DNA from 3 places in the Neobacillus canaveralius genome. Region 2 is predicted to be linked to each of the others. Evidence: riboswitches for the same ligand, from Rfam matches in the RefSeq annotation. Region 2 holds a riboswitch; each other region holds the start of a gene.
The links. A riboswitch is a leader RNA that binds a small molecule or an ion and turns the genes downstream of it on or off. The one in region 2 is predicted to bind thiamine pyrophosphate.
Positions count from the first base shown of each region.

Region 1: it holds a riboswitch for thiamine pyrophosphate, as region 2 does, so the genes downstream of both, thiT (energy-coupled thiamine transporter ThiT) here and thiM (hydroxyethylthiazole kinase) in region 2, are expected to answer to the same signal.
Region 3: it holds a riboswitch for thiamine pyrophosphate, as region 2 does, so the genes downstream of both, thiC (phosphomethylpyrimidine synthase ThiC) here and thiM (hydroxyethylthiazole kinase) in region 2, are expected to answer to the same signal.

Region 1 covers NZ_JBDFLL010000001.1:4,904,662-4,911,072, forward strand. Annotated here, with positions in the region: gene ABC255_RS24045 (transglycosylase domain-containing protein) at 1-932, opposite strand, end outside; gene ABC255_RS24050 (helix-turn-helix transcriptional regulator) at 1,059-1,514, opposite strand; gene ABC255_RS24055 (FeoB-associated Cys-rich membrane protein) at 1,620-1,775, opposite strand; gene feoB (ferrous iron transport protein B) at 1,794-3,800, opposite strand; gene ABC255_RS24065 (FeoA family protein) at 3,801-4,031, opposite strand; gene thiT (energy-coupled thiamine transporter ThiT) at 4,163-4,738, opposite strand; TPP riboswitch at 4,868-4,974, opposite strand; gene ABC255_RS24075 (histidine kinase N-terminal domain-containing protein) at 5,174-6,307, shown strand.
Region 2 covers NZ_JBDFLL010000001.1:3,223,636-3,230,046, forward strand. Annotated here, with positions in the region: gene thiD (bifunctional hydroxymethylpyrimidine kinase/phosphomethylpyrimidine kinase) at 1-601, opposite strand, end outside; gene thiM (hydroxyethylthiazole kinase) at 614-1,420, opposite strand; TPP riboswitch at 1,523-1,634, opposite strand; gene ABC255_RS16200 (Gfo/Idh/MocA family protein) at 1,899-3,035, opposite strand; gene ABC255_RS16205 (HAD-IA family hydrolase) at 3,466-4,032, shown strand; gene ABC255_RS16210 (Na+/H+ antiporter NhaC family protein) at 4,174-5,628, opposite strand; gene ABC255_RS16215 (aldo/keto reductase) at 5,688-6,411, opposite strand, start outside.
Region 3 covers NZ_JBDFLL010000001.1:5,780,912-5,787,322, reverse strand. Annotated here, with positions in the region: gene ligA (NAD-dependent DNA ligase LigA) at 1-1,429, shown strand, start outside; gene ABC255_RS28120 (CamS family sex pheromone protein) at 1,444-2,610, shown strand; gene thiC (phosphomethylpyrimidine synthase ThiC) at 2,726-4,510, opposite strand; TPP riboswitch at 4,652-4,766, opposite strand; gene pruA (L-glutamate gamma-semialdehyde dehydrogenase) at 5,021-6,411, shown strand, end outside.

The DNA.
Region 1 (6,411 bases), 1.7 Mb from region 2:
TATGTCTCTTCCATCGCACTTTGCATGGCAGGATCTAGTTCGGTGTATATTTGATAGCCGCCTGTTAATAATTCATCCTGTGATAAATGATAGACATTGATGGCTTCTTCAAAAACTTGATCAACATAGTGCGGAAACTTCCCTCGAAATGGATCTCCGCCTCTATTATTTAAGATAACTTTTTCATTTATCGCTTGTTCATATTGCTGTGTTGTAATATAGTCTTGTTTCTTCATTTGAAACAGTACAAGATTTCTCCTCTGGGTTGCTTTGTCCAAATGCTGATAGGGGTTTAGAGAAGAAGGTGCTTTTATTAGACCTGCCAGTAAGGCTGATTCGCTAATAGTAAGGTCCTCAACTTCTTTGGCAAAATAATTGCTTGCTGCATGCTTTATCCCCCAAGCACCGTCACCAAAATATATCTGATTTAAGTACATTTGAAGGATTTCGGACTTGCTAAATTGTCTCTCGATTTCCATAGCTAAAAACACTTCATCTGTCTTTCTTTTTAGTGTCTTCTGAGAGGTTAGTAACGTGTTTTTTGTTAATTGCTGAGTAATTGTACTGCCGCCTTCTACCATTCCACGGGCTTTTATGTCCCGAATAAGTGCTCTTGTAATCCCAATATAATCTACACCATGGTGCTCATAGAATCTACGGTCCTCTATGGCAATTACCGCATTTTTCATCGAATCAGGAACCTGATTAATCGAAATACCCTCATTTTTATTTGCAGATACTTTACTTGCAACCTCACCATTAAAATCATAAAATACGGTTGCCTGGGGAAGTTCATTTTTCAGGGAAGAAATATCTGCATCCATTGAATAAATGTACACGATACCTAGAAAGCCCAAAACTAAAAGAAAAAACGAGAGAACCATTAATTGGTTCATATGCCATCGCTTCCAATTATTCACTACCTTTTTCATAATTCCTCCTTTAAGAAATAAGAAATGAAGGACATCATTTTCTTTTTCCCAAAAAGGGGAAATATTAACCAATTTTTTGGTAAAAAAAAAAGAAAAGCACTCGAAATTGCAATCGAATGCTTTTCTTTATTCGTTCTTGGTTAATTCTTTAAAGCGGATTTTGGATTGTTTTTCATCAAAGCTGCTGTATACCCTATAGTGTTTGTCATCCAATATCCGGAAATGCTTACTTAGAATATTCTGCTGGAGGATAAATCCGTTTTTCCTTGAGACTACACGCCACCAAATTTTTCCCCCAAAGGTTTTCATTTTTCGATAGTCTATTCCTTCGCGTGCCACGGTTTCCAAGACTTCTAGCGGTTCATTACCAAATAAAAATTGTACTGTTTCTGTTTCTCTAAACAAAGCACAAATGGTGACTACCGTAGACCAGCCTGCCAGCACTCTTCCTTTTTCAATTTGAACCAAGGTTTTCTTTGAAACACCAATGATCTCAGCCATTTTATCCTGGGTATATCCTGCTTCTGTACGAATTAATCGCAGTTTATCTGAAACTAGCATAATAATTTCATCCCTATTCAATTTAAACCCTTCCTTCAATACACCTATTAGTGTAATTTTACACAAGTTCTCTCATATTGAAAAGAAAAAAACTGCTATCAATAAATGAATAGCAGTTTTACTGTTTTATTTTGGCGGAATACCACATTGACTTTGACTAGAGCAGGACTTTTCAAGGTCACATGCTGCACATTTCCCCTTTTTTGATTTATTTATAAACTTCACCAATGCCCAAGTGGCGTAACCAAATATCGCAGCTCCAATAACGATATTAGCTATCATACAAAACACATCCTCTTCTTATACTAATCCAAACAGTTTTCCGCCCTGATAAATGACCAAGCATAAAACATATGCAATAAACAATGCATAAAGGATTGAAAAAGCAGTCCACTTCTTTGAGCCAGTTTCTTTATAAATAGTAGCAGTAGTTGCTAAACAAGGAATATATAATAGTATAAAAACCATAAAGCTATATGCCGCCAGCGGCGTGTAATAATTGCTCAATAAACCTTGTAAGCTTGCATCATTTGGGACATAGTAAATAATATTCATGGTAGAAATAATTGCTTCTTTCGCTAAAAATCCTGTTATTAACGAAGCGGCTGCCTGCCAAGTACCGAACCCAATTGGTTCAAGAATCGGCGAAAATAAGTTACCTACCGCGGCTAAAAAGCTATCATCCATATCCACTTTTAATCCATTCGGACCAGCGTATGATAACAGCCATATGAAAACCGAACCTGCAAAAATAAACGTTCCCGCTTTTCGAACAAAGCCCTTTCCCTTATCCCATGTACTTCTCCAAAGCGATTGAACTTGAGGAAGACGATAAGGCGGGAGTTCAATGACAAATAGTGATGTTTCTGATTTTAATAGTGTTTTAGTAAATATTTTTGCTAATATCAAAGCTACAACGATACCCAGAACATACAGACTTAATACAACGAGAGCTTTATGTGCCACAAAAAATGCTCCAACAAATAACGCGTATACTGGTAATCGCGCAGAGCATGACATTAACGGAGTTAATAGGATAGTCATTAGTCGCTCACGGGGTGTTTCAATCGTTCTAGCAGCCATGATACCGGGTACATTACAGCCAAATCCAATCATCATCGGAATAAACGCCTTGCCATTCAGCCCCACATACTCCATAATTCTGTCCATAACAAGAGCTACCCTCGCCATATAACCAGAATCCTCTAATAACGATATAAAAAAGAAAAGAATAAATATCTGTGGAACAAAAACAAGGACTCCGCCGACACCGGCAATTAATCCTTCAATAATTAATGCATGTATGAAATCTGAGGCATGAATAGCTCCAAGGAATTTTTCTGCACCTGTTGTTACAGGTCCTGTTAAGATTCCATCCAGAATATCTGACAATGGAGTTCCCAGCCAATCAAAGGTCAACATAAACATCAAATACATACAAATTAAGAAGATCGGCATTCCTAAATAGCGATTCGTGACGATGGCATCAATCTTCTCTGACATTGGTACAACTGTACTTACCTTCCGAACAGAGGTTTCAAGTATCTTTTCAATAACCTCTTTTCTCTTCAAGTAAATAAAGTTTGCCAGCGATTTTACATAAACATTTTCTTGAATTAACAAGGACTCCAATTGAGAAAGGTATGATTCAAGTTTCGCAGGTTCTATTATGTCAGAAAGGAACTTTTTCACGTATTCATTCCCCTCAAATAATTGAAGAGCAAGCCATCTAGGTGAATGATCGGTTTTACCGATCATCTCAATACTTATTTTAGTGATAGCGTCTTCGACTGCTTTTCCATAATAAACATGTTTTTTTACCTTAGAATGACTTGAACTGGTTGAAATAACCTCTATTAACCGGTCGCAGCCTTTACCACTTCTCGCCACGACAGGAACAACAGGTACGCCTAAAATCTGTGATAACTTTTCGGTATCAATATGTATACCTCGATTGGCCGCGACATCCACCATATTTAAACCGATTAGTGCAGGTTTTTCATATTCAAGCAATTGTAATGTTAAATGCAAATTACGTTCTAATTGAGAGGCATCCAAAATATTAAGCAGCCTGTCTACAGGTTCCTCTAAGAAAAAGGTAGTAACTACCCCTTCGTCCCTTGATAATGGATTGAGTGAATAAACCCCTGGCAAATCAATTAATCTTCCTAGATTATTCTTGAAAACTCCAACCTTCTTTTCAACTGTAACACCACTCCAGTTTCCAACATACTCATAGGAACCAGTAAGATTATTAAACAATGAAGTTTTTCCAGTATTCGGGTTTCCAATAAGTGCGATTTCCATTTAAACTCTCTCCACTTCTATTAAGCGAGCTTCTTTACGACGAAGACCGACGCATTGTCCACATGATTCGATCATGACTGGCCCCCCAAATGGCATGACGCATTTAATACAAACCTCAGAACCTTCTGTTATTCCCAGGTCCAACAACCGTCTTTGCACCATTCGACCAACTTTGGATATATCTATGATTTTTCCTTTATCTCCTACTTTAAACGAACCGAACATCACCATCACCCTTACATAGGTTAATTGAGAATGATTATCTTTATTTATATCATTATTTTACCATTGAAAAATGGCTGATTTTGTGACAAAAGTTCGAAAAAAAAATAGAAAAGTCACAGACTTTTCTATTTTTTAACTTATATCATTTTTTTTGGTGCTGCAGTGATGACAAGGATAACAATAATCGCACACACGATAAAGCTTGGGAGCATATACGTACCATTGTATAAAAGAGAATACACTGCTGCTGGCTGACCCTCAGGTGCGTATTCACCAAAGAACACAATTCCTGATATTACATGTGCAAGATATCTTAATGCACTCCCTAAAAATGTTCCCAATAACACAAATGTGACCCATTTTTTCCTATTGTTATGGGAAAGAGAATCTTTCAGTTGTGAAGCAAAAACACCTGCTAAACCAACTACTGAGAAGGCAATAGCATAATCAATAATTCCTTGTAGAAGTGTATAAATTTGTGAAAAACCAAGGATAAACTGAAGTAATCCTAGTAAAAATCCAGACAAGATTCCACCTTTTACTCCCCAGCGAAATGACATTATGAAAATGGGAACCATCGCAATAGAAATGGACCCTCCTTGCGGCCATATTTTCAATGACAACAATCCTGAAACCAAATCCAGTAAATAAGCTAGTGCCGAAAATACAGCAACTTCAACCAAGAATAATGTGTTATTACGCTTTTTCTCCATACATGTTCCCCCTAATTTGTTTGTATTTTGGAGAACGTTCGAAAGTTTATACTGAAAATTTAATATGGCGCCATATAAACAAAAAAGCAATGCAGGACATATAAGGATTGTCTGCATTGCTTTACATTAATATTCGGCAAACCACATCCCTACGCTAGTGTTAACTAACAGGTTCATAGGGTCAGAACTCGAACGTTCACTCTCAGCCACCAAAAGCAGCTCCCCCTGTGGAAATATTTAATTATGTTCATACACGAATATACTATTTTTATAGGACTTTTACAAGGATAAACTTCCATTCATGTTATAATTAGATAAACAATCAAATTACGGATAAAAATTGATAAAATTTACCTATATTTATTTAAAGGGATTTCCGGCTATTATCACGAATTTAATTTAATCAGTTCGGCATTGTCTTAGGAGGAAACTGTGATGTTATCTGAATTACATATGGATTTAATAGCTTTTTTTAATAAGAATAAAGGGGAATTACTTCATGAATGGGAAAATTCCATTGTTATCTCTAAAGGAGATCCCTATAAAGAAAAAATAAGTCTTAATGGAATAGCCATTTTTAATATAGTATTAAATATGCATACGATGACTGAAGAAGAACTCCTAGAAACTATTCAAAAGTATGCGTTAGAAATTTCCGAAGAAAGAGCATTAGCTAATATCAATATTGGCGACTTTGTTTACAATGTTAATCTTGGCAGGTCTGTTTTATATAGTTACTTAAGTAAGTCAGGTCTAGTATGGGCAGATCTTCAAGAATCCATTAACAAGATAAATTTCTGCTTTGATAAATTTCTATATTACGCTGTAACTCATTATACAGAAGCTAAAAACAAAATTATTGAAGAAAAAACAATGTTTATTGATTCCACTCATCAAGACCGTTTAACCCTTCTAGGGCAAATGACTTCAAGTTTTATCCATGAATTTAGAAACCCACTGACTTCGATACAAGGTTTTATTCAGCTTCTTAAGGCAGACTACCCAGAAATGAAATATCTCGATATTATCTCAAGTGAGTTGGATCAACTTAATTTCCGAATCTCACAATTTCTTCTTTTGTCTAAAAAAGAATTAATTGGAAAGGAAAAGGAACAATTTAATCAGAATAAATTAATTGATGAAGTTTTAAATTTCCTCTACCCAAGTATTTTAGACGGTAAGGTGAAAATTAAAAAGGACATCGTCGATGAGATCACCCTTTATGGATATGCAGATGAAATGAGACAAGTCTTCATTAATATTATTTTCAATGCCATTGACGTGTTAAACCATCACAGAATACCGAACCCAACGATTGAGATAAAATGTAATATAGAAAATAATTCACATGTTGTTTTATCTATTTCTAATAATGGACCAATGATTCCTGCTGAATTGAGAAAGACCATTTTTGAGCCTTTTTTCACAACAAAAAAACTAGGTACTGGTCTTGGCCTATTCGTTTGCAAAGAAATTATTGAAAAACATAAAGGTGAATTAACCTGCCTTTCAACTCCTGACCTAACCGTATTTACAATTAAATTACCCCTTGCTGCGTCTCCTTTATAGGAGACGTTATTTTCTATTTTCTTTTCTGAAAATTTATAATTTTCCGATTCATAAGGACAAGACTTTTTTCATAAAATGTTTATACCAACCAATTATACAAACCA
Region 2 (6,411 bases):
CTCTTTTACTTGTAAAGGTTTTAAATTCGTTCCCATCATATAAAAGATCTACCGACACATCACGGTATTCATCATGCCCGCCTTTTACGACCACATGTTTAACTCCTAAGTCAAAAAGACGTTTAGCCGCTTCCTCTTTATCCTCATCTGTTCGAATCGACATTCCTGTTAAAACTTCCGCCTCAGGAATATTCGGTGTAATCACCATCGCCTGCGGTAACAAATACTTTTTCAATGCCGAAATAGCCTCTAATTGCAACAGTGACGCCCCGCCCTTTGCAATCATCACGGGATCAACCACGACATTTTTCAAGTTGTAGAATTCTATTTTTTCAGAAACGGCTTTGATGATTTCTGCATTAAACAGCATTCCTGTCTTAACAGCGTCTGTACCCATATCTTCACCAATCGATTCGATTTGTGTGCTAACTGCTTCTGCTGACATCGGATATACGGCTTGAACCCCCAAAGTATTTTGTGCCGTAACTGCTGTCAGTGCTGACATTCCGAAAACATCTAACTCTTGAAAAGTCTTTAAATCCGCCTGAATACCTGCACCACCGCCGCTATCAGAACCAGCAATCGTTAATGCTTTTTTCATTATGCCCACTCCCTATAGTTGTTTGTATAACGCGAATTGATGTATATCCTCAGAAGAAACGAGTGATAGTTGATTTAAAAAATCAATTTGAAAACTGCCAGGTCCCATTTCACCGACCTTTTCGAATGCTTTTTCTGCTGCAATACCATAAAAGGTTAACGCCGATAATCCAGCAAGCAGTAGGTCCTTTTCCACTCCTGCGAAGGCTCCAATTACAGAGGTTAGGAGACAGCCAGTTCCTGTTACTTTTGTTAACAGAGGATGACCATTCGAAACCAAGTACGTCGTCTTCCCATCTGTCAGCACATCGTCTTTTCCAGTAATCACAATTGTGGTATTCAACTTTTGTGCCGCGGTTACGGCCAATGTGACATTACTTCCTTGATGTCCACCACCATCCACTCCCTTAATCTCCCACTTTTCCCCCAGAACATTGGCGACTTCAGCAGCATTTCCGCGAATAACAGATACTTTTACTTCTTCGATTATTTTTTGTGCCATTTCCGTGCGGAACAGCGTAGCACCGGCTCCAACTGGGTCAAAGATCACCGGGATCCCTAGCTCATTAGCTGTTTTTCCAGCTAAGATCATCGAGCTCACCACGTCCTTGTTTAATGTTCCGATATTCAGAACAAGAGCACGTGAAATTCTTACCATATCCGCTACTTCTTCTGGAGCATAAGCCATTACGGGTGAAGCCCCAAGTGCTAAAAGACCATTTGCGGTAAAATTGGTGACGACCACATTTGTAATATTATGTACGAGCGGATTTTCTTCTCTTACCCTTTGTAAAATAGAACTAAAATCGTGATGATTCATCACAACACCCCCATCTTTATTCAATGACCCTATTAGTCTTCTAAACATAAAAAAGCCAGATCCATCAAAATAGGACCTGGCGTAATAGTTAGAGAAAAAGGTAATTTCACATGGCTACTTTCCTACGCTGGTATAATCCAGATCAGGTCCGAAGGGTTAAAAAACGTAAAGTTTTTCTCTCAGCCCCAAATTCAGAGCACCCCTAGTAGTTAAATCGTATTAAGTTATTTTCTATGTTAGTCTACTGGTTACCATATGTAAAGTATTTTATACCGATATTATTTAGCTAGAATCTTTAAATAAGATGTTGTGTCCTTGATCGAGTAACCAGCAAAAGTAAAATAAGCGGAATATTTCCGTTTATTTATCAGTTCGGGTGCATAACCTGATCACCCAACCGATAAGTGCGGATCCTAATAAATAAAGAAAAAGACGTATGCCAATTCATACGTCAATTCTTGTGTCTTTTAATAAGCTTTTACCAAGATTTTTTAAATTTCACTGCGCTTCCACCTGTTTTGGCGGACTTATATGCAGCTTCTGCAATTCCGACAACCGTTAGGGCAGTATCAATATCAAATCCAGGTAAATACTGATCCTTGTTGGACTCATCTAGAACAAAGTCAATAAATAAGTTTATTGGAACTAAACCATCCGATGCATACACAGTCGGATCAATTAAATTCATTCCTGTTTCCATCCCCGAAATATGTTTTGAATTTAGATAAACAGATTCTTTACCTTCCACTCCTAAGACTACTAGGATACCATCTGTTCCGATTACTTCTAATGAATTTTCCATTATGCTTGTAACCATATTCGTATGCGCCGTACCGATAGCATTATTTTCAAACTCCAGCATGATTGTTGCACTATCTTCCACTTCTCTATCTGTCCAGTTTTCCATAAAAGACGAAACTTTCGTTGGTGTTCCTGCCAGATAAGTAAGCATAGACATACCATGTACCCCTAGGTCAATTAAGGCCCCGCCTCCTGCTACATCTTTGTCATACCAGGTTTCAGGCAGATTATTCGTTTTGGCCATGCCATGTGCGCGCCTAAAATTAATGGCAACAATATCACCAAGACTTCCTTCGTCAACCAATTTCTTTGCATATTGATAGGATCCAATAGGCAAGGATTCATGTGAGACTACTAGTTTTACACCATTTTCTTCTATTGCCTTTTTTACACTTAAACCATCTTTAACAGTAGGGGTTACTACCTTGTCTGTGAAAACATGCTTATTTGCATTTGCAGCGCGAACGATAAGATCTTTGTGTAAATTAGTTTCGGCTTCAATCATAACCGCATCTATGTTTTCATTATCCAGGATATTTTGATAATCAGCTTCATAAGGAACACCTAGCATTTCTGCATATTTCTTACCACGTTCAGCATCATGGTCCCAAACCGCTACCCATTCAACTTTTCCAGCCGATTGTTTAGCTATTTTTTCAATAAACATTTTTGTATGTACATGCCAAGCGCCCACAAGCGCAAGACGTACTTTTGTATTATTTTGTGCTGCAGAAGGCACATCAGGATTAATAGTACCTGCAATAAGTACTGTCAATAAAACCGTCGAAATGAAAACACATAATATTCTCTTCATAGCCATATACTCCTCCTCATTGTCTAAAAACTACTACAATCACTTCATAAACTTTGTACCAACTCTAGTGTTATGTACTCCTCCCTTCAAAACTATTTAACTTCTCCACTTTAAGTATCTTGCTAAAAATGTAATCGATTACATTTAGTTGCAGCACTTCATTATTAAAGAAATTTTTAATAACAGAGGTTACCTGTAGTCAAAGGTATAAAGATAGCAAACTTTTTGAAATCGATTACATTTTAATGTTATTATTTTTAGAATTATCTGTAAATATGTCATTCTCCTTATTTGTTCTACCTACCTTATACCCATAATTTTCTACTTCAACCTTTAATTTCCAGCCAACGCTACAGGACTTCCCTGGTTTTATAGTTAATAAAATGATAAAGTAATACTTTTAAAGATTATTTTTTGAAATGAGGGACAAATGTTGAACATATTATGGGATTTTGATGGCACACTTTTTGATACATATCCTGCACTGGTAGAGGGTTTTGTTACGTTAAGTCAGCGTGACCTTGATCGCGATGAGGTGTTGCGATGGCTGAAAATTGATTCGAAAACGGCTTTTAAACATTATGGGATTGATGAAGACAGACGGGCCGAGTATAAGCAGTTAGATATTCAATACTCAAAAGAGAGTAAGCCTTTTGACCATTTAATTGAGGTTTTAGCAGCGGTTGATAATAATATTATTGTAACCCATCGTGATAGAGAGTCGGCCGACTATCTGCTTGGGAAATTTGGATTATCCAAATACTTTACAGAGATTGTTTCTGTTGAAGAACAAGGATTCAACAGAAAACCTCATCCCTCTTCTTATGAATTTGTATTGAAAAAATATGACATCGACTTGGTCGTGGGTGATCGGAAATTGGATTTACTTCCGGCTAGACAACTTGGAATTAAAACAGTTTCTTTTCAAAATCGTAACATCGAAGCAGATTTTCACCTTGATAACTATGCTGAATTCATTCCTTTAGTACTAAAATAATAAAAGCCTGTAGAATCGTCCATCTAAGTCTATAACAAAAAGAGCTCACACGAATGAGCTCTTTTTGTTTACTTCAGAAGTATGACTTTTTCTACGCTTCCAGAGTGTATTTGGCAACATATAAGGTGCTAGTGCGCCCCTCTACATTACTACACTTTGGTTTGTATTTTCTTGCGGACTGCTAACCGGTTTCCCTTCTGAGCCTTCAAATTGACGGCCCCACCCTGTTATGATTGAGAACAATAGAACCAGGAAAAGCATCATGCAATAAATCATACCGCTGCTCACCTGTGTTAGTGATAGCTGCGCAATAAAATCATACCCATCCGACAATAAAGCACCGAGGAATACAAAAACACTTAAGAACGGAATGACTAACACGATGGCATTCGCAAAACCATCAAGTAGATTGGCACGTCGGTATGGATGGAGACCAACACGTTTGCCAATCTCATTCTGTACTTTTCCAAAAGTGGTCATCGAAGCACTGGTCACACCCCCGAAGATCAAAGTGGTAAACGAAATACCTAGCATCATAGCAAACTCAGCACCACGTACACTTTTGCCCATTTTGCTGTTAAGGATGCCATTTGTGACTTTTTCAAGCACACCCGCACCATTGAGCACACCCATGATACCGTAAACGGAAATGACCAGCGTCACCGTTGCCATCATGGAGCTGATACCGCCCGTTAGGAATCCTGCCGGAGCGCCATCTGCAACAGAAATAACATTGTCAAAAGTTAAGAGATTAAATGCTAAACCTGTTATAGTTCCTAAAACGATACCTATGGTTATAGCTTTATAGATATTGCGGGTTTTAATTGCCACTATTAACATGATTGCTACCGGAACCAGCATAACCAGTGTAGTTGGATTCATGTTCTTCTCGAGGATATCTGCAGCGCCCGTTCCTGGCGTGCCGCCGCCACCGAAAATCCAGAACAATACAAACGAGATAATCCCTGCAACCAAGGAATACTTCAGTCGGGTGGCAACACAGCCGCCAATGTCAGCAAAGCCTTGTTTTTTTGTATATTCTTGCGTTCCTGCAGAGATGATGGTGGTATCTGATATTGGTGCCAAGTTATCCCCAAAAATTGAAGCACTAACGATAGCGCCCGCAAGCATAGCAGGGTCGCATCCCAACAATACACCTGCTGGATAGAAAATAGGGAAGCAGGTAAACATGGTTCCAATCGATGATCCCGTAGCAGTAGAAATGACACAAACGGCTAAGAACGTAAACGCGGTGAATAATCCCCCGTCCACGCCCAGCAAATCAGCAAGCCATACGAACCCTGCCGAAATATTCGTCGCTTTTATCAGTGCCGAGAACATCCCGATCACAAACAGCAGAATGGTAATCGGTACAGCTTCCTTAACGCCTTCATAGACTGAATCCCAGAAACGATCGTAATTACCCTTTTTCACTAAAACGGAACCCACCATCAATGCGACGAAAGCACCCATCGCTAGTGCATACATTTCAAACGCTTTAAACACGATAAAATACAATATACAGAAAAACAGAAATATCACGACTGGGATAAACGCAGTACCCCAGCCACCTCTAAATTCAAGTTTTTTATTCATACCAGAACTCTCCTCTTCTAATCTAAACTTTCTATTCTAAACTAAACATCCACTTTCATTTATTCTTCGTTTAAATTCATCTTCATAATATTGCGATATTTCGAATCAACAGTACGCTCTAACTCAAATGGTTCGCCGTCTACTATTGGATAGTTGTCTAAGAATTGTTTAATTTCTTCGATATCGGTACGATCAAGTTCGAAAGCAAATATTTGCGTATTTGATTCAACATGCCTGCTATTTCTAACTCCAATAATAGAGGCACCAACACCTTGCTGACTTAATATATATTTTGTAGCAATCTGTGAGACCTTGACTGAATGCTTTTTAGCGATTCTTTGCAGCAATACCAACAATGCCTGATAGCCATCCCAGCCCAACGTATCTTCAATCACCTGCAAATATTTAACGTGAGAGCGCGTTTCGGGTTGAATCGAAGCTTGGCCAATCCATTTTTCCGCTAACAATCCTCCTGATAATGTACCGTAGCACAGCAGGGAAATACCTTTGCTTTTACAAAAATCGATTAATTCTTTTTCTGGACGTCTATCAAAAACCGAGTATTGATTTTGACAAGACACAACAGGGATACCGGCATCAACGATTTCGCGCAAATGCTTCGTATCAAAGTTTGTAACCGCAATATTACGGATTTTTCCTTTTTCTTTAAGTCTCAACAGATCCCCCGCTGTCTCAACAAATCCAGGCACACTGTAATCCCACCAATGAAACTGAACAAGATCCAATACATCTCGTTTTTGACGTTTGAGGCTTCTATCAATT
Region 3 (6,411 bases), 2.6 Mb from region 2:
AGCTGCAAATCCACGAAATGCAGCAGCTGGATCATTAAGACAGCTGGATCCAAAAATTGCTGCAACAAGGAATCTTGATGTTTTTCTATATGGAATCGGCGGCGGTGATGTAAACGCAGCATCCCATAGTGAAGGTTTAGATTACTTAGATCATCTTGGTTTTAAAACAAATAAAGAGCGTCGAAAGTGCCCAACGATAAACGAGGTAATTGAGTATGTTAGCAGCTGGGTTGAAAAGCGCCCGCATTTACCATATGAAATAGATGGCATTGTGATTAAAGTGGATTCCTATGAGCACCAGAGTAAACTTGGAACAACGGCGAAAAGCCCACGCTGGGCGATTGCCTTTAAATTTCCTGCTGAAGAAGTCGTGACAACTCTTTTAGATATTGAATTAAGTGTGGGAAGAACAGGTGTGGTCACTCCAACAGCGATTCTAAAGCCTGTTAAGGTAGCTGGTACAACCGTTGGGCGTGCCTCCTTACATAATGAAGACTTAATTCGCGAAAAAGATATTAAGATTGGCGACCAGGTGGTTGTTAAAAAAGCAGGAGATATTATTCCTGAAGTAGTCAACGTGCTTGCTGAACAACGAACTGGAGATGAACGTGACTTCCAAATGCCAACACATTGTCCAGAATGTGAAAGCGAGTTAGTCCGATTTGAAGGTGAAGTTGCGTTACGGTGTATTAATCCGAAATGCCCGGCACAAATCCGTGAAGGATTGATTCACTTTGTATCACGTGACGCGATGAATATTGATGGACTTGGTGAAAAAGTAATCAGCCAGCTTTTTGCGGAAAAATTAATCTCAGATGTTGCAGATATTTATAAACTAACCTTTGATCAGTTAATAGCCTTAGAAAGAATGGGTGAAAAATCAGTTACAAATCTGTTAAAAGCGATTGAAGCATCAAAAGCAAATTCATTAGAAAAGCTATTATTTGGTCTCGGTATACGCCATGTTGGTGCAAAAGCTGCAAAAACACTTGCGCAAAGCTTTAATACGATGGACAAACTAGCTTTTGCAACAAAGGAAGACTTGATTGCGATCAATGAAATTGGCGATAAAATGGCAGATTCTATTGTGGCATTTTTTGACCAGGAAGAGGCAGTGGAACTGTTAAAGGAACTTGCTTCCGCAGGAGTTAATATGGAATATAAAGGGGCAAAACCAGTTTCTGTAGAAGAATCTAACAGTATCTTTGCAGGGAAGACAGTTGTTCTGACTGGGAAACTGGAACAGCTCTCTAGAAATGAGGCCAAGGAGAAGATTGAAGCCCTTGGAGGGAACGTATCTGGAAGTGTCAGCAAAAAAACGCATCTTGTTATTGCTGGTGAAGATGCTGGTTCGAAGCTTACTAAGGCCGAGGAGCTGGGAATTGAAGTGTGGGACGAGGAGAAGCTTTTAGTAGAATTAAATAAATAAGAGGTGTAATCAAAGTGAAAAAACTTTCATTGCTCGCTCTTTCCCTTTTCTTACTGCTTAGTGGATGTGCACCGAACTTTCAAAAGCAGGAGAATGTTGTCAAGACAAAAGAAGAGGCGGATGAGAAAGCAATTATTCCGAAATATAATATTTCCGACAACTATTATCGGACTATTTTACCGTTTGAACCTGGGGAAGCACGCGGATTGATAGTTGGAAATATTAATACTAGATATGACATTAATGAATTTGAAACAGGATTGATGAGGATTGCTCAGCATCAATTCGACCCCAAAACCTACTTGTTCCGTGAAGGACAGGAGTTAAAACGTAATAACGTTAGATTGTGGTTGAACCGAAAATTCACACCCGCACAATTAAGTGCAGAGGGTTTAAAAGAAGAAGAAAACATTGGTTTAAACCCGCTTATGGAGGACGCTGCAGATTTTCAGCAAGGGAATAATAATAGTCCTATTTATTTAGCCCACATCTTAGAGCATGATTATCTCATTAAAGGAGATAACGATACGGTCAAATTGGGTGGTGTCGTGATTGGCCTAGCACTAAATTCTGTCCATTATTTTCGTACTGCAGTAGGTGAACCCTACTTTGAGCGGAAGATTGAGTTTGCTGAAATGGAACGGGAAGGGAAAAAGATTGCCGAAGAGGTCCTTAAACGTCTGCGGACCATGAAGAATTTAAAGGATGTTCCGATTACCATTGCATTATTTGAACAGCAAAGCAAATCATCTGTGGTGCCTGGAACCTTTTTCACCTATACCAATGTCGATAAAGGAAGCTCCACAATTAATTCATGGGAGCCAGTGGCTGAAAAGTATTTCCTATTTCCATCGACTGAGGCACAAGAGGCACACCGTGATGATGTAACTGCATTTTTAAATTTTAAGCAGGATGTGGAAGAGTATTTTCCAAACTTTAATGGTGTAATTGGCCGAGCCTTCTATATTGGTGATCAATTTACTGATTTGGATATCACTATTCCGATTCAGTTCTATGGAAAATCCGAGGCAATTGGGTTTACTCAATATGTAACAGGGCTTGTTCTTGAGCATTTTCCAAATTATATATCGGTTTCGGTAAGTGTTACATCCGTTGACGGACCAGAGGCATTAATCGTCCGTAAAGCAAATGAGGCCGAACCGTTTGTGCATATTTATTAACCTAGCGGAAATTATTTAAATTTAAAAAATCTTTATTAATAAAGGACAATACATATTTTATATGACTAATATGTATTGTCCTTTTGATTATTATTTGCACAGCACTTCAAGAAAGTTACTGATAAATGTTACCCCCAGATTGTTTAAACTCTGTAGCTTTTTCCTTCATACCCTTTTCGATAGCTTCATTCGCATCAAGCTTGTTTTCCTTCGCGTAATTACGAATATCTTGAGAGATTCTCATGCTACAAAACTTTGGTCCACACATTGAACAGAAATGTGCCGTTTTTGCACCTTCTGCAGGTAACGTCTCATCATGATATTCCAAAGCTCGTTCAGGATCTAATGATAAATTAAACTGATCTCTCCAACGGAATTCGAAACGAGCTTTTGATAAGGCATCATCCCTTTTGTATGCCCCTGGATGTCCTTTTGCTAAATCAGCAGCATGTGCAGCTATTTTATAAGTTATAACACCTTCACGTACATCATCCCGGTTTGGTAAACCTAAATGTTCTTTTGGCGTTACATAACAAAGCATAGCCGTACCATACCAACCAATCATGGCTGCACCAATCGCAGATGTAATATGATCATAGCCAGGAGCTATGTCAGTTGTAAGTGGACCTAGAGTATAGAAGGGAGCTTCCTTACAAACCTCAAGTTGTTTGTCCATGTTTTCTTTTATAAGGTGCATAGGTACGTGTCCTGGACCTTCAACCATTACCTGTACATCATGCTCCCAAGCAATTTTTGTTAATTCTCCAAGAGTATCTAATTCCGCAAATTGTGCTTCATCATTGGCATCAGCAATTGAACCAGGACGTAGACCATCTCCTAAGGAGAATGCAACATCATAAGTTTTCATAATCTCACAGATTTCTTCAAAGTGAGTATATAAAAAGTTTTCTTTATGGTGGTGAAGACACCATTGTGCCATAATAGATCCACCTCGAGATACAATACCTGTTAAACGCTTTGCTGTTAACGGAACATATCGCAAAAGAACACCAGCGTGAATGGTGAAATAATCCACGCCTTGCTCCGCTTGTTCAATTAAGGTATCACGATAAACCTCCCATGTTAGATCTTCGGCAATACCATTTACTTTTTCAAGTGCTTGGTAGATAGGAACGGTTCCTACAGGAACAGCTGAATTGCGAATTATCCATTCCCTTGTTGTATGAATGTTTTTACCTGTTGATAGGTCCATAATATTATCAGCACCCCACCGTGTGGCCCATGTCATTTTTTCGACCTCTTCTTCGATGGACGATGAAACAGCAGAATTCCCAATATTTGCATTGATTTTAACATGGAAATTCCTTCCTATAATCATAGGCTCTGCCTCTGGATGATTGATATTGGATGGAATAATTGCCCGCCCTCTTGCAACTTCTTCACGCACAAATTCAGGTTTCATATTTTCCCTTAATGCGATAAATTCCATCTCAGGTGTGATGATGCCCTTCCTTGCATAATGCAGCTGTGTGACATTTCTCCCTTTTTTTGCACGTAATGGTTTACGCTTTAAACCTGGGAAAACGTTATGATTAGCACGAGGATCTTTCTTATCCTTATACCCATTGTCTTCAGCCTTAATTTCTCTTCCTTCATATTCCTCCACATCCCCTCGTTCATGAATCCATGAGCTTCGAAGAGCGGGAAGGCCTTTTGTAATATCTACTGAATAATCAGCATCCGTATATGGCCCACTTGTATCATAGACCCGAATTGGCGGATTTTCTTCTTCACCAAAGTTGCCTGTTGTAGGACTAAGTTCAATTTCCCGCATTGGTACCTGGATATCGGGTCTTGAGCCTTCAATATAAACCTTTTTACTACCTGAAAAGCTAGACATAATGGAAATGCGTTTTTCGTTTAATGAAGTTGTTGACATAAAGTAAATCTCTCCCTGTTTTTAAAATTAAAGGTCGAGATCTAGAACAAAACGAGTGGATGAAAAGTAATGAAGTACATAAAAAAAGCCGAGTCCAAAAAGGATGGACCGGCTTTGTATGTAGAAGTTTATTCAATACATGATGACTTTTTCTAACTTCCCCACGCTAGTATGATCTAGATCAGGTCCAAAGGGTCAAGAAACTTTAACGTGTTTCTCTCTCAGCCCACCTCATTGGACTCCCCTAGTTATTTCTATTCAATTTGGTTTTAGTATACATGAGTCTTAAGTAAAATAAAAGGAATATTAAAAAAAATATAAAAAACGGTTGATTAAAAGACCGTATTTTAATTGGAGATAGTTTCCTCCTCTAATTATAGTAAGGTTAACGTAACGCCAGGTCTTTTTTGCCCAAATATGCTTTAATGGCTATCCGTTGATACGTGTAAAAGAAACATGTTAGAATGAACGAGGATATAATGTTTTTTAATACATAGGAGGTTTTGAGACATGGTACAACCATATAAGCATGAACCATTCACAGACTTTACAATTGAAGAAAACCGTCAAGCCTATCTCAACGGGATAAAAACAGTTGAAGGTTATTTAGGCACAGATTATCCACTAGTAATCGGCGGCGAAAAAATTACAACAGAAGATAAAATTGTTTCTTATAATCCCTCAAATAAAGACGAAATAATTGGAAGCGTTTCAAAAGCTAGCAGAGATCTTGCGGAACAAGCAATGCAGGCAGCCGTTGAAGCATTCAAAACGTGGAAAAAAGTGAAAGCCGAAGTCCGTGCAGATGTATTATTTAAAGCTGCGACGATTATTCGTCGCCGTAAGCATGAGTTCTCTGCTCTTTTAACAAAAGAAGCAGGTAAACCATGGAAAGAATCGGATGCAGATACTGCAGAAGCGATTGACTTCCTTGAATATTATGGCCGCCAAATGCTGGCAATGAAAGATGGCGTTCCCGTTAATAGCCGTCCAAACGAATTTAACCGTTATAATTATATTCCACTAGGTGTTGGAATCATCATCTCACCTTGGAATTTTCCATTAGCAATTATGGCGGGTACAACAGTAGCCGCAATCGTTACAGGTAATACGGTACTATTAAAACCAGCTTCTACTACTCCGGTTGTTGCAGCGAAATTCGTTGAAGTAATGGAAGAAGCAGGTCTGCCTAAAGGGGTATTAAACTTTGTACCAGGAAGCGGTTCGGAAGTGGGCGACTACTTAGTAGACCATAAAGATACTCGTTTCATCAGCTTCACAGGTTCACGTGACGTTGGTCTGCGTATATTCGAACGTTCTTCAAAAGTGAATCCAGGCCAAGTTTGGATGAAGCGATTGATTGCTGAAATGGGCGGTAAAGATACGATTGTTGTTGACGCGGAAGCAGATCTAGAGCTGGCTGCACAATCTATCGTGGCAGGAGCATTTGGCTTCTCAGGTCAAAAATGTTCAGCATGCTCTCGTGCGGTTATCGTTGAGGATGTTTATGATGCAGTATTAAACCGTGTAGTTGAGTTAACGAAGGAATTATCAGTAGGTGACCCAACTGAGCAAGGGACTTTCATGGGACCAGTGAACGACAACAATGCTTTCAAGAAAATCATGGAATATGTTGAAATTGGCAAGCAAGAAGGTAGGGTATTGACTGGCGGCGAAGGCGACAATTCAAAAGGCTACTTCATTCAACCAACTGTAATTGCAGACCTTGCTCCTGATGCACGTATCATGCAGGAAGAAATTTTTGGACCAGTGGTTGGTTTCACAAAAGCTAAAGATTTCACGGAAGCAATTGAAATTGCGAACAATACCGAGTATGGCTTAACAGGTGCCGTTATCACGACTAATCGTGAACACCTGGAGCAGGCTCGTGAAGACTTCCA